One region of the Streptomyces sp. NPDC001868 genome, then DNA from elsewhere that is predicted to be linked to it. Evidence: predicted binding sites of a transcription regulator. Region 1 holds the regulator's gene; the other holds the start of a gene.
The links. Region 1 encodes HrcA, which represses chaperone genes, less so after heat shock. Its sites were predicted from a motif close to TTNGCACTCNGNNNNNCNGAGTGCNAA; they were not measured.
Positions count from the first base shown of each region.

Region 2: a site for HrcA is predicted at 4,123-4,149, ahead of groL (chaperonin GroEL). Genes of this name have one in related genera too.

Region 1 covers NZ_JBEOYO010000039.1:83-6,314, forward strand. Annotated here, with positions in the region: gene dnaJ (molecular chaperone DnaJ) at 46-1,182, opposite strand; gene hrcA (heat-inducible transcriptional repressor HrcA) at 1,183-2,199, opposite strand; gene ABT147_RS33350 (MBL fold metallo-hydrolase) at 2,476-3,216, shown strand; gene ABT147_RS33355 (DUF3097 domain-containing protein) at 3,259-4,074, shown strand; gene hemW (radical SAM family heme chaperone HemW) at 4,088-5,320, opposite strand; gene ABT147_RS33365 (SpoIIE family protein phosphatase) at 5,401-6,232, opposite strand, start outside.
Region 2 covers NZ_JBEOYO010000013.1:53,724-59,955, forward strand. Annotated here, with positions in the region: gene ABT147_RS17600 (alpha,alpha-trehalose-phosphate synthase (UDP-forming)) at 1-55, opposite strand, end outside; gene ABT147_RS17605 (glucosyl-3-phosphoglycerate synthase) at 344-1,288, opposite strand; SAM riboswitch class I at 1,420-1,566, shown strand; gene thrC (threonine synthase) at 1,584-2,876, shown strand; gene ABT147_RS17615 (MoaD/ThiS family protein) at 2,967-3,242, shown strand; gene ABT147_RS17620 (cold-shock protein) at 3,705-3,911, shown strand; gene groL (chaperonin GroEL) at 4,312-5,934, shown strand; gene ABT147_RS17630 (NADH:flavin oxidoreductase) at 6,165-6,232, shown strand, end outside.

The sequences.
Region 1 (6,232 bases):
ACTGCGCGAGAAGCCCCACGCACCCGTACCCGACAACGCACCCACTCAGCGCCCGTTGAACGCGTCCTTCAGCCGAGAGAACAAGCCCTGCTGCCCGGGCTGGAACTGCCCCGTCGGCCGCTCCTCACCCCGCAGCGCGGCGAGCTGCCGCAGCAACCCCTCCTGCTCGGGATCGAGCTTCGTCGGCGTCTGCACCTCGACGTGGACGATCAGATCCCCACGCCCCCCACCGCGCAGATGCGTGACACCCCGCCCGTGCAACGGAATCGACTGCCCGGACTGCGTCCCGGGCCGGATGTCGACCTCCTCGAGACCGTCCAGCGTCTCCAACGGCACCTTCGTACCCAGAGACGCCGCCGTCATCGGAATCGTCACCGTGCAGTGCAGATCGTCCCCGCGCCGCTGGAACATCGCGTGCGGCAGCTCGTGGATCTCGACATAGAGGTCACCGGCGGGCCCGCCACCGGGCCCGACCTCACCCTCTCCGGCCAGCTGGATCCGCGTGCCGTTGTCGACACCGGCCGGGATCTTGACCGTGAGCGTCCGCCGCGACCTCACCCGCCCGTCGCCCGCGCACTCGGGGCAGGGGTTGGGGACGATCGTGCCGAAGCCCTGGCACTGCGGACAGGGCCGGGAGGTCATGACCTGACCGAGGAAGGACCGCGTGACCTGCGAGACCTCACCGCGACCGCGGCACATGTCACAGGTCTGGGCGGTGGTGCCCGGAGCCGCGCCCTCACCGCTGCACGTGGTGCAGACGATGGCCGTGTCGACCTGGATGTCCTTCGTCGTGCCGAAGGCCGCCTCGTCGAGGTCGATCTCCAGCCGGATCATCGCGTCCTGGCCGCGCCGCGTACGCGACCGGGGGCCCCGCTGGGACGCCGTACCGAAGAAGGCGTCCATGATGTCCGAGAAGTTGCCGAAGCCACCGGCGCCGAAGCCGCCCGCGCCCCCGCCGCCCGCCTGGGACAGCGGGTCGCCGCCGAGGTCGTAGACCTGCTTCTTCTGCGGGTCCGACAACACCTCGTAGGCGGCGTTGATCTCCTTGAACCGCTCCTGGGTCTTCGGATCGGGATTGACGTCCGGATGCAGCTCGCGCGCGAGCCTCCGGAACGCCTTCTTGATCTCGTCCTGAGACGCGTCGCGGCGCACGCCGAGCACGGCGTAGTAGTCCGTGGCCACTTAAGACTCCGCCAGGATCTGTCCGACGTACCGTGCCACCGCTCGTACCGCTCCCATCGTTCCCGGATAGTCCATGCGCGTAGGTCCGACCACGCCCAGTTTCGCTACTGCCTCGCCGCCCGAACCGTAGCCGACGGAGACGACGGACGTGGAGTTGAGTCCCTCATACGCGTTCTCATGACCGATGCGTACGGTCATGCCCGAATCCCCGGCCTCGCCAAGCAACTTGAGGAGGACGACCTGCTCCTCCAAGGCTTCCAGAACGGGCCGGATGGTGAGGGGGAAGTCATGTCCGAAGCGGGTGAGATTGGCGGTTCCGCCGATCATCAGCCGCTCCTCGCTCTCCTCGACGAGTGCTTCGAGAAGGGTGGAGAGCACGGTCGCGACCGTGCCCCGGTCCTCGACGTCGAACGCCTCCGGCAGGTCCTCGACCAGCCGGGGCACATCGGTGAACCGGCGGCCCGCGACCTTGCTGTTGAGCCGGGCCCGCAGATCCGCGAGTGACGTTTCTCCGAACGGCGCCGGACAGTCGACCAGCCGTTGTTCCACCCGTCCCGTGTCCGTGATCAGCACGAGCATCAGCCGGGCGGGGGCCAGCGACAGCAGCTCCACATGCCGCACCGTCGATCGTGTGAGCGACGGGTACTGCACGACGGCGACCTGCCGCGTGAGCTGCGCGAGCAGCCGTACGGTCCTGGCGACCACATCGTCCAGATCGACCGCGCCGTCCAGGAAGTTCTGGATGGCGCGCCGCTCGGGCGGGGTCATCGGCTTGACGCCGGCCAGCTTGTCGACGAAGAGCCGGTACCCCTTGTCGGTGGGGATGCGGCCCGCGCTGGTGTGGGGCTGGGCGATGAAACCCTCGTCCTCCAGCGCCGCCATGTCGTTGCGGACGGTCGCCGGGGAGACACCCAGGTTGTGCCGCTCGGTGAGCGCCTTGGAACCGACCGGCTCCTCGGTGCCCACATAGTCCTGGACGATGGCGCGCAACACCTGGAGCCTGCGTTCACTGAGCACCGCGCACACCTCCAGTCCGCTCTCCTGTGACTCTCTCTTGGCACTCACCCCGGGCGAGTGCCAACACTCCCCGCCCAGTGTACGGCGGTGGGGTACGCCCCCGGCAAGGCCGGTCCAGCCATGTCATGCCGACGTGTACCGACCTGTCCGATGATGTCGGGCGCCTTCCTACCGACGGGTATGCGACGGCTGCCTCCGTCCGGTCCCTCCCTCCGGCACGCGGAATTCGGCGGGGAGGCTCAGTGGGCCTCGGGGAGCTACAGCTAGCGTCGGCGCATGACGGTGACTTGGGAAGAGTGCGGATGGCAGGGATTGACGCCCCGGGTCGGACGGTGCCGCCTTCCCGGCTGGGACTGCACGGTCGGGCTGGTGGCCGGGGACGGCGCGGCCCTCGTGATCGACGCGGGTTCGAGCCTGCGGGAGGGCGCGCGGTTGCGCACCGAGGCGTGCCGGCTGCTCGGCGGCGCCCGTGTGACACATCTCGCGCTCACCCACCCCCACTTCGACCATGTCTTCGGGGCGGCGGCGTTCGCCGGGGTGGAGGTCTTCGGCGCGGTGGGCGTCGACGGTGTCCTGATCCGTGACCGCGACATCCTCCACGCGGACGCCGTGCACCACGGTCTCGCCCCGGTGGACGCGACGGAGGCCGCCGACCTCCTGGTACGCCCCCGTCACCAGGTCTCCGGCGAGTGGACGCTCGACCTGGGCGGCGGCGTCCGGGTCCTGCTGGCGAACGTCGGCCCGGGTCACACGGGCCACGACCTGGCCGTCCTGGTGCCGGGGGCCTCGGACGGCTCCCCCGACGTGGTCTTCTGCGGGGACCTCGTCGAGGAGTCCGGCGAACCGCAGTCGGGCCCGGACTCCGTCCCCTCCCGCTGGCCGGCCGCTCTGGACCGCCTCCTGAACCTGGGCGGCGAGGACGCGCTGTACGTCCCCGGGCACGGGGCGGTGGTGGACGCGGCGTTCGTACGGGCCCAACGCGACGCGCTGGCCCGCCGCTTCGGCGTGTCGGGCTGAGGGCGCGGGCATCCGGGCGCGGCTTCTCCTATCGTCACTCGAATGCGCCAGTACTCACCCGACCTGACCCCTCCCTGGAAGAAGCCCCAGCCGGCCCCCGAGGTCCCGGCAGACCCCGGTCTGGTCGTCGAGGAGCCCACCACCGGGTTCTGCGGGGCGGTCGTCCGCTGCGAGGCGGGCACGGTGACGCTGGAGGACCGCTTCGGCAAACACCGCGTGTTCCCGCTGGAACCCCGGGGCTTCCTGCTGGAGGGCCGGGTCGTGACGCTGGTCCGCCCCTCCTCCGCCGCCCCGGTCCGCCCCAGCCGCACGGCCTCCGGCTCGGTCGCCGTCCCCGGCGCCCGCGCCCGCGTGGCCCGCGCCGGCCGCATCTACGTCGAGGGCCGCCACGACGCCGAACTCGTCGAGCGGGTCTGGGGCGACGACCTGCGCATCGAGGGCGTGGTCGTGGAGTACCTGGAGGGCGTGGACGACCTGCCCGCGATCGTCGCGGACTTCGCCCCGGGCCCGGACGCCCGCCTCGGCGTCCTGGTCGACCACCTGGTCCCCGGCAGCAAGGAGTCCCGTATCGCGGCGTCGGTGACGAGCGACCACGCCCTCGTCGTCGGCCACCCGTACATCGACATCTGGGAGGCCGTGAAGCCGTCCTCGGTGGGCATCACGGCCTGGCCACGCGTGCCGCGCGGGCAGGACTGGAAGACGGGGGTGTGCCGGGCGCTGGGGTGGCCTTCGGAGAACACGGGGGCGGTGTGGCAGGCGATTCTGGCGCGGGTGGGCTCCTACAAGGACCTGGAGCCCGAGCTGCTGGGGCGGGTGGAGGAGCTGATCGACTTCGTCACGGACAGCGGTGGTGCCTGACAGTCGCCCTGGATCAGTCCACCAGGTCCCGCACCACCGCGTCCGCCAGCAACCGCCCCCGCAGCGTCAGCACCGCGCGCCCCTCCTCGTACGGCCCCGCCTCCAGCAGCCCGTCGGCCAGTGCCCGAGCGGCTGCGGCCAGGCCCTCTTCCCGCAGCAGCGACAACGGGCAGCCCTCCCGGAGCCGTAGCTCCAGCAGGATGCGTTCGACCCGGCGGTCCTCGTCCGCGAGGAGCTCCCGCCCGGCGCCCGGTGAGCGCCCGGCGGCCAGTGCGCCCGCGTACGCGCCGGGGTGCTTGACGTTCCACCAGCGGACGCCGCCGACGTGGCTGTGGGCGCCCGGCCCGGCGCCCCACCAGTCGGCGCCGCGCCAGTACAGCTCGTTGTGGAGGCAGCGCCCGGCGTCGGAGGTGGCCCAGTTGGAGACCTCGTACCAGTCGAAGCCGGCGGCCGAGAGCATCTCCTCGGCGATGAGATAGCGGTCGGCGTGGACGTCGTCGTCGGTCATCGGGACCTCGCCCCGGCGGATGCGCCGGGCGAGCTGCGTGCCCTCCTCGACGATCAGCGCGTACGCCGAGATGTGATCCGGTCCGGCGCCGAGCGCGGCGTCCAGGGAGGCCCGCCAGTCGTCGTCGGACTCCCCGGGCGTGCCGTAGATCAGGTCGAGGTTGACATGGTCGAACCCTGCGGCGCGCGCCTCCGCCACGCACGCTTCCGGGCGCCCCGGCGTATGCGTACGGTCGAGGATCTTCAGGACGTGCTGCCGGGCGCTCTGCATACCGAAGGAGAGCCGGTTGAAGCCGCCCGCGCGCAGGGTCTCCAGATAGGCGGGGTCGACCGACTCCGGGTTCGCCTCGGTCGTCACCTCCGCGTCGTCCGCGAGCCCGAACTCCTCCCGGATCGCCCCCAGCATCCGTACGAGGTCGTCGGCGGCCAGCAGCGTGGGTGTGCCGCCGCCGACGAAGACCGTACGGACGGGGCGCGGGTCGTCGCCGAGGACCTTGCGGGCGAGGCGGATCTCGTCGACGACCGTGTCCGCGTAGTTGTCGCGGGAGGCGAGGACGCCGCCGGTGCCGCGCAGCTCGGTCGCGGTGTAGGTGTTGAAGTCGCAGTAGCCGCAGCGGGTCGCGCAGTACGGGACGTGCAGATAGAACCCGAGGGGCCGCTCGGCCGCGCCGGCCAGGGCGTGCGCGGGCAGCGCCCCGTCGTCGGGGACGGGCTCACCGTCGGGGAGTGCGGAAGGCATGTCCTCCATTGTCCAGCACCGGCCGACTGCCGGTTTCCGTCACTTTCCGTGCTTCCGCCGCTCCTCCGCCGTACGTTCCGTCACTCCGCCTGCAGCACCAGCAGCGCCAGATCGTCGTCCGGTGGCCGTTCCCCGAACTCGTGCACGAGTCGGCGGATGCGTTCGGCGATCAGCTGGGCGTCGAGTCCGGCGCAGCCGACGAGCGCCGTGGCGAGACCGTCCTCGTCGTCGAACATGTGCGGCCCGCTGCGTCGCTCGGTGACCCCGTCGGTCACGCACAGCAGCGTGTCGCCGTGGCGCAGCTCGAAGGTCTCGGAGACGTACTCGGTGTCCTCGATCACCCCGAGCAGCGTCTGCGGCTCGGCCACGGCCCGTACGTCGCCGTCGGGGCCCAGGAGCAGCGGCAGCGGGTGCCCGGCGGAGGCGAGGGTGCAGTGGACGCCGCCGTCGAAGGGGACGAGTTCGCCGTAGAGGAGGGAGAGGAAACGGGTCTGCGGGCCGTCGGGGTCGACGAGGCCGGGGTCGCCCGCCGTGACCAGGGCACGGGCGGCGGCGTCGGCCGCCTCGGTGGCGTCGTCGAGGAGGAGCTGATTGAGGCGGTCGAGCACGTCCGCGACGCCGTACCCCTCGCGGGCGAGCAGCCGCAGCCAGGGCCGGGCGAGGCCGATGACCACCGCCGCCTCGGGGCCCTTGCCCTGGACATCGCCGATCGCGAAGCACCAGCGGCCCCGGCCCGCCGGGAACAGATCGTAGAAGTCGCCGCTGGGCCCGCCCTTGTCGCACGGCTCGTACACCAGCGCGCTGGACACCCCGGGGATCTCGGCGACCGCGCCGGGCAGCAGCCCGCGCTGGAGGACCCGGCTGATGGTGGCCTGGCGGGCGTACTGCCGGGCCGCCCCGATGGAGAGCGCG
Region 2 (6,232 bases), on a different contig from region 1:
TGACGGGGCCGCGGTTGGAGGCGACGAGGATCTGTGCACCGCGTGTTGAGGCCATAGGGCTCAACCTAGCCCTTGGGTTCGGCGGTCAAACGTGCGGTTCGGCCGTATACAGGAGCGCCTATGGGGGTGGGGGGTGCGTGTGGGGTGGCGACTGCGGCCCGGTGGGGGCTGGTCGAGCAGTTCCCCGCGCCCCTGAAAGCCGGGGCTGCGCCCCACGCTTTTCACCCCACAGCCCCGTCGCTTTTTCAGGCCCCCCGGGGCCTGAATCTTTTAGGGGCGCGGGGAACTGCGCGAGAAGCCCCACCGGAGCCGCACTCGCCGACGACCCGCACCCCCCACCCCCTCACGCCGCCTTCCGCTCCACGTACTCCTCGATGTCCACCATCGGCGGCCGCTCCTCCAGGTCCACCGAATACGTCCGCGGCTCAAAGCCCTCCCGCCCCCGTTCGAACTGGGTCAGGACGGGACGGATCAGATGGCCGCGGGCCAGCCGCAGCTGGGCCGTGCGGTAGATCGCCGCCGACATGCGGCCCAGCGCCGCCCCGTCCTGGTGCCTGTGTTTACGGACACCCACGTCGACCTGGGCCAGGGCATCGAGGCCCACCAGATGCAGCGCGTCGACCAGCATGCCCAGCTCGACCCCGTACCCGACGGGGAACGGAAGCTGTTCCAGCAGGGACCGCCGCGCCGCGTACTCGCCGCCGAGCGGCTGGACGAAGCCGGCCAGCTGGGGCCAGTGCATGTTGAGCAGGGGCCGGGCCATGAGTTCCGTCACACGCCCGCCCTGCCCGGCGGCGGAGCCCAGCGGCCGGTCGTACATCGCCTTGACGAGATCGACGCCGGGATCGGTGAGCAGCGGGCCGACGATCCCGGAGACGAAGTCGGACGAGAACTCCTTGAGGTCCGCGTCGATGAAGCAGACGATGTCGCCCGACGTCACCATCAGCGACCGCCACAGGACCTCGCCCTTGCCGGGCACGGCGGGTATGCGCGGCAGGATGTCGTCGCGGTGGACGACCCTCGCCCCGGCAGCCGCCGCGACCTGCGACGTCCGGTCGGTGGAGCCGGAGTCGACGACCACTATCTCGTCGACGAGCGGAACCTGCCGCATGAGGTCATGACGGATGATCGCGACGATGTCGCCGACCGTCTCCTCCTCGTTCAGCGCGGGCAGGACGACGGTGACCGACTGGCCGGTGGCGCGTTTCGCGGCCATGATCCTGTGGAGCGGGCGGTCGGTCATGGACCAGGAGCGGGTGCTCAGCCAGCGCTCGACTTCCTTCAGCACAGTGCGCGGCTCCTCTGCGTTCATCTCGCGGTTCGGACGGCTCTCTCAACTGTCCTGGCCTTCGGTTACAGTCTTGGACAACGCTGGTGACCATCGCATGTCGCTGCTCGTCGGCGTATACAACCAAATACCGCTCATCCAGAGGGGCAGAGGGATACGGCCCGATGAAGCCCCGGCAACCCTCCAGCCGGTCTGACCACGTAGTCGTGGTGAGGCTCCCGGCTCGGGAAGGTGCCAAATCCGTCTCACGGCGAAGTGCGTCGTGAGGAAGATGAGGAGAAAGGGCCTCGCCTCCATGGCTGCGCAGACTGTTGCAAGCACCACCGACTCCACCTCCACAGTAGACCTCGGCCCCGCCGCTGCCCTGAGCTGTCGGGAATGCGGTCACCGCGTATCCCTCGGACCGGTCTTCGCGTGCGAGGAGTGTTTCGGGCCGCTGGAGATCGCGTACGACTACTCCGCGTACGACACGGAGGAGCTGCGGAAGAAGATCGAGTCCGGGCCCGCGAACATCTGGCGTTACGCGCCCCTGCTGCCCGTCCCGGCCGATGTCGCCGACAAGCCGAACATCAACCCCGGCTGGACCCAGCTCGTCAAGGCCGACAATCTGGCCGCCGCGCTCGGTGTCGACGCCGGCAAGCTCTTCATCAAGGACGACTCGGGCAACCCGACGCACTCCTTCAAGGACCGCGTCGTCGCCCAGGCCCTGGAGGCGGCCCGCGCCTTCGGCTTCACCACCCTCTCCTGCTCCTCCACGGGCAACCTGGCCGGTGCCGTCGGCGCCGCCGCCGCCCGCGCCGGTTTCCGGTCCTGCGTGTTCATCCCGCACGACCTGGAGCAGGGCAAGGTCGTCATGGCCGCGATCTACGGCGGCGAGCTCGTCGGTATCGAGGGCAACTACGACGACGTGAACCGCTTCTGCTCCGAGCTGATCGGCGACCCGGCCGGCGAGGGCTGGGGCTTCGTGAACGTCAACCTGCGGCCGTACTACGCGGAGGGCTCCAAGACCCTGGCGTACGAGATCTGCGAGCAGCTCGGCTGGCAGCTGCCCGACCAGCTCGTCGTGCCCATCGCCTCCGGGTCGCAGCTCACGAAGATCGACAAGGGGCTCCAGGAGCTGATCAAGCTCGGGCTCGTCGAGGACAAGCCGTACAAGATCTTCGGTGCGCAGGCGGAGGGGTGTTCGCCGGTGTCGGTGGCCTTCAAGGCGGGCCACGACGTCGTACGGCCGCAGAAGCCCAACACGATCGCCAAGTCGCTCGCCATCGGCAACCCGGCGGACGGGCCGTATGTGCTCGACATCGCGCGGCGGACCGGTGGGGCCGTGGAGGACGTGAACGACGAGCAGGTCGTCGAGGCGATCAAGTTGCTCGCGCGGACGGAGGGGATCTTCGCCGAGACCGCGGGTGGGGTGACCGTCGGGGTCGCGAAGAAGCTGATCGAGGACGGGGTTCTTGATCCCACGCTGACCACGGTTGTTCTCAACACCGGGGACGGGCTCAAGACGTTGGACGCGGTGGCCGGGACCGGGCTGACCGCGACCATTCGGCCCAGCCTTGATTCGTTCCGTGCGGCCGGTCTGGCGTAAGGCCTGGTAGTCGTTCGTCTGCGGGTCCGTGGGGGCTGGTCGCGCAGTTCCCCGCGCCCCTAAAAACACCACCTGACCGGAGGTCCCATCGTGAGCGTTTCCGTCCGTATCCCCACCATCCTTCGCACCTACACGGGTGGACAGGCCGAAGTGACCGCCGAAGGGGCCACCCTCGCCGAGGTCATCGCCGATCTCGAGAAGAACCACAACGGGATCGCCGCCCGGGTTCTGGATGATCAGGGCAAGTTGCGGCGGTTCGTGAATGTGTACGTGAATGACGATGATGTCCGGTTCGAGCAGGGGCTGGAGACGGCCACGCCGGACGGTGCGGGTGTGTCGATCATTCCCGCGGTCGCCGGTGGCTGACCCCCGGTCAGTACCCGTCGGTAGTAACCGTCGGTAACTTTGATTACCGAGAGTTCATCGAATTGCCCCCTCCGTGAGAGAAGCGGAGGGGGCAATTCTCTATGGTTGAGCACTGTAGAGTTGGGGAACCCGGTCCGATCGCCGTAGTGATTTCATGCCGGGCGCATATGTGAGCGCGCCGCACGCCCTATATGAAGTAGCCAAACTGTGCAGGCCTTTTGCGTATTTCGTGCCTTTTGTGGGGCCCGACTTGCCCTGAATTCGGGCGAATTGTTCGTACATTCCCGACCGGTCGTGTCCAGAATTCTCGTCCGATTGACCTGTTGCAGAGGGCAGTTGGACAGATACATTCGGCCGCGGTCGACGCGTTCCGGCGCACACCCCCAACCGTTGGGGGGTGAGGTCTGACCCGGATCCGCGAAGTGTGGATCTGTGCAAGGGCCAGTAATAGGGGAGTTAGGCATGGCTCAGGGCACCGTCAAGTGGTTCAACGCGGAGAAGGGGTACGGCTTCATCGCGGTCGACGGTGGTGCGGATGTATTCGTCCACTACAGCGCGATCCAGATGGACGGTTACCGCACCCTGGAAGAGGGCCAGCGGGTCGAGTTCGAGATCTCGCAGGGTCAGAAGGGGCCGCAGGCGGACATGGTCCGACTCGCGGCCGGCTGAAGTAACGCGCCGGGTTTCAACGCAGCGACGTTCTTCGTTCTTCAAGGAGGGCCCGCACCCCGTCATACGGGTGCGGGTCCTTCTGTGTGCCCGAGTCCTTGCCCGAGTCCGTGTCCGTGTCCGTGTGCGCGGCCGGGGCCGGACGGGTGCCGGCGGGAGTCGCGTGCGGGGGCGCGCAGGGGCGCGTTCACCTGCGGATCATCGAGAGGCGCTTGCACTCGACCATGCCGAGTGCTAATCATTGGCGTTAGCACTCTGAAGGTGAGAGTGACAACGAGGATCGGGTCGGTGAGGCCCGCAGGCCATGTGGGGCAAGGAACCACGAGGCCGGCGAGCCGTCCGTCGCGGGCGCCAGCACGGTCCGGAGAAATCCACCCCCTGTCCGGGAGGACCACTTCACATGGCCAAGATCATCGCGTTCGACGAGGAGGCACGGCGCGGCCTCGAGCGCGGCATGAACCAGCTCGCGGACGCCGTCAAGGTGACGCTCGGCCCCAAGGGCCGCAACGTCGTCCTCGAGAAGAAGTGGGGCGCCCCCACGATCACCAACGATGGTGTTTCCATCGCCAAGGAGATCGAGCTCGAGGACCCGTACGAGAAGATCGGCGCCGAGCTGGTCAAGGAAGTCGCGAAGAAGACGGACGACGTCGCCGGTGACGGCACGACGACCGCGACCGTCCTGGCCCAGGCGCTGGTCCGCGAAGGCCTGCGCAACGTAGCCGCCGGCGCCAACCCGATGGCCCTCAAGCGCGGTATCGAGAAGGCCGTCGAGGCCGTCTCCGGTGCGCTGCTCGACCAGGCCAAGGAGGTCGAGACCAAGGAGCAGATCGCCTCCACGGCCTCCATCTCCGCCGCCGACACCCAGATCGGCGAGCTCATCGCCGAGGCGATGGACAAGGTCGGCAAGGAAGGCGTCATCACCGTCGAGGAGTCGCAGACCTTCGGTCTGGAGCTTGAGCTCACCGAGGGCATGCGCTTCGACAAGGGCTACATCTCGGCGTACTTCGCGACCGACATGGAGCGCATGGAGGCGGTGCTCGAGGACCCCTACATCCTCATCGCCAACTCCAAGGTCTCCAACGTCAAGGACCTGCTCCCGCTCCTGGAGAAGGTCATGCAGTCGGGCAAGCCGCTGCTGATCATCGCCGAGGACGTCGAGGGCGAGGCCCTGTCGACCCTGGTCGTCAACAAGATCCGTGGCACCTTCAAGTCCGTCGCCGTCAAGGCCCCGGGCTTCGGTGACCGCCGCAAGGCGATGCTGAACGACATCGCCATCCTCACGGGCGGCGAGGTCATCTCCGAGGAGGTCGGTCTCAAGCTGGAGAACGCGACCCTGGACCTCCTGGGCCGCGCCCGCAAGATCGTCATCACCAAGGACGAGACGACGATCGTCGACGGCTCCGGTGACACGGACCAGGTCGCCGGCCGGGTCAACCAGATCCGCGCCGAGATCGAGAACAGCGACTCGGACTACGACCGCGAGAAGCTCCAGGAGCGCCTGGCGAAGCTCGCGGGCGGCGTGGCCGTCATCAAGGCCGGTGCCGCGACCGAGGTCGAGCTCAAGGAGCGCAAGCACCGCATCGAGGACGCCGTTCGCAACGCGAAGGCGGCCGTCGAGGAGGGCATCGTCGCCGGTGGTGGCGTGGCCCTGCTCCAGGCCTCCTCGGTCTTCGAGAAGCTGGACCTGGAGGGTGACGAGGCGACCGGCGCCAACGCCGTGCGGCTCGCCCTGGAGGCCCCGCTCAAGCAGATCGCCGTCAACGGCGGTCTCGAGGGCGGTGTCATCGTCGAGAAGGTGCGCAACCTGCCCGTCGGCCACGGCCTGAACGCCGCGACCGGTGAGTACGTCGACATGATCGCCGAAGGCATCATCGACCCGGCGAAGGTCACGCGCTCCGCTCTGCAGAACGCCGCCTCCATCGCCGCGCTCTTCCTCACCACCGAGGCCGTCATCGCCGACAAGCCGGAGAAGTCCGCCGCGCCCGCCGGTGGCGGTATGCCGGGCGGTGACATGGACTTCTGATCGACCCCGGGTCACCCCGGTCGATCACCGTCCTTCAGTACCGAGGGCGGCACCCCCTGGACGCGGGGGGTGCCGCCCTCGGGCGTGTCCGGGGTCACAGTGGGCGGGGGCGGGGTCGCGGAATTCCGGGGCGGGCGGGGCGGTTGTGCGAGAGGACGCTATATGCGTGTGCATGGAATGCATACCGCCTGGCATCCAGTCATCCCCTCTCCCCTTCAAGGAGTCCCCACGTGACCACCGCCTCCACGACCTCCGCCGCCTCCACCTCCCGTGCCGCCGAGATCCTGTCCCGGCCCGT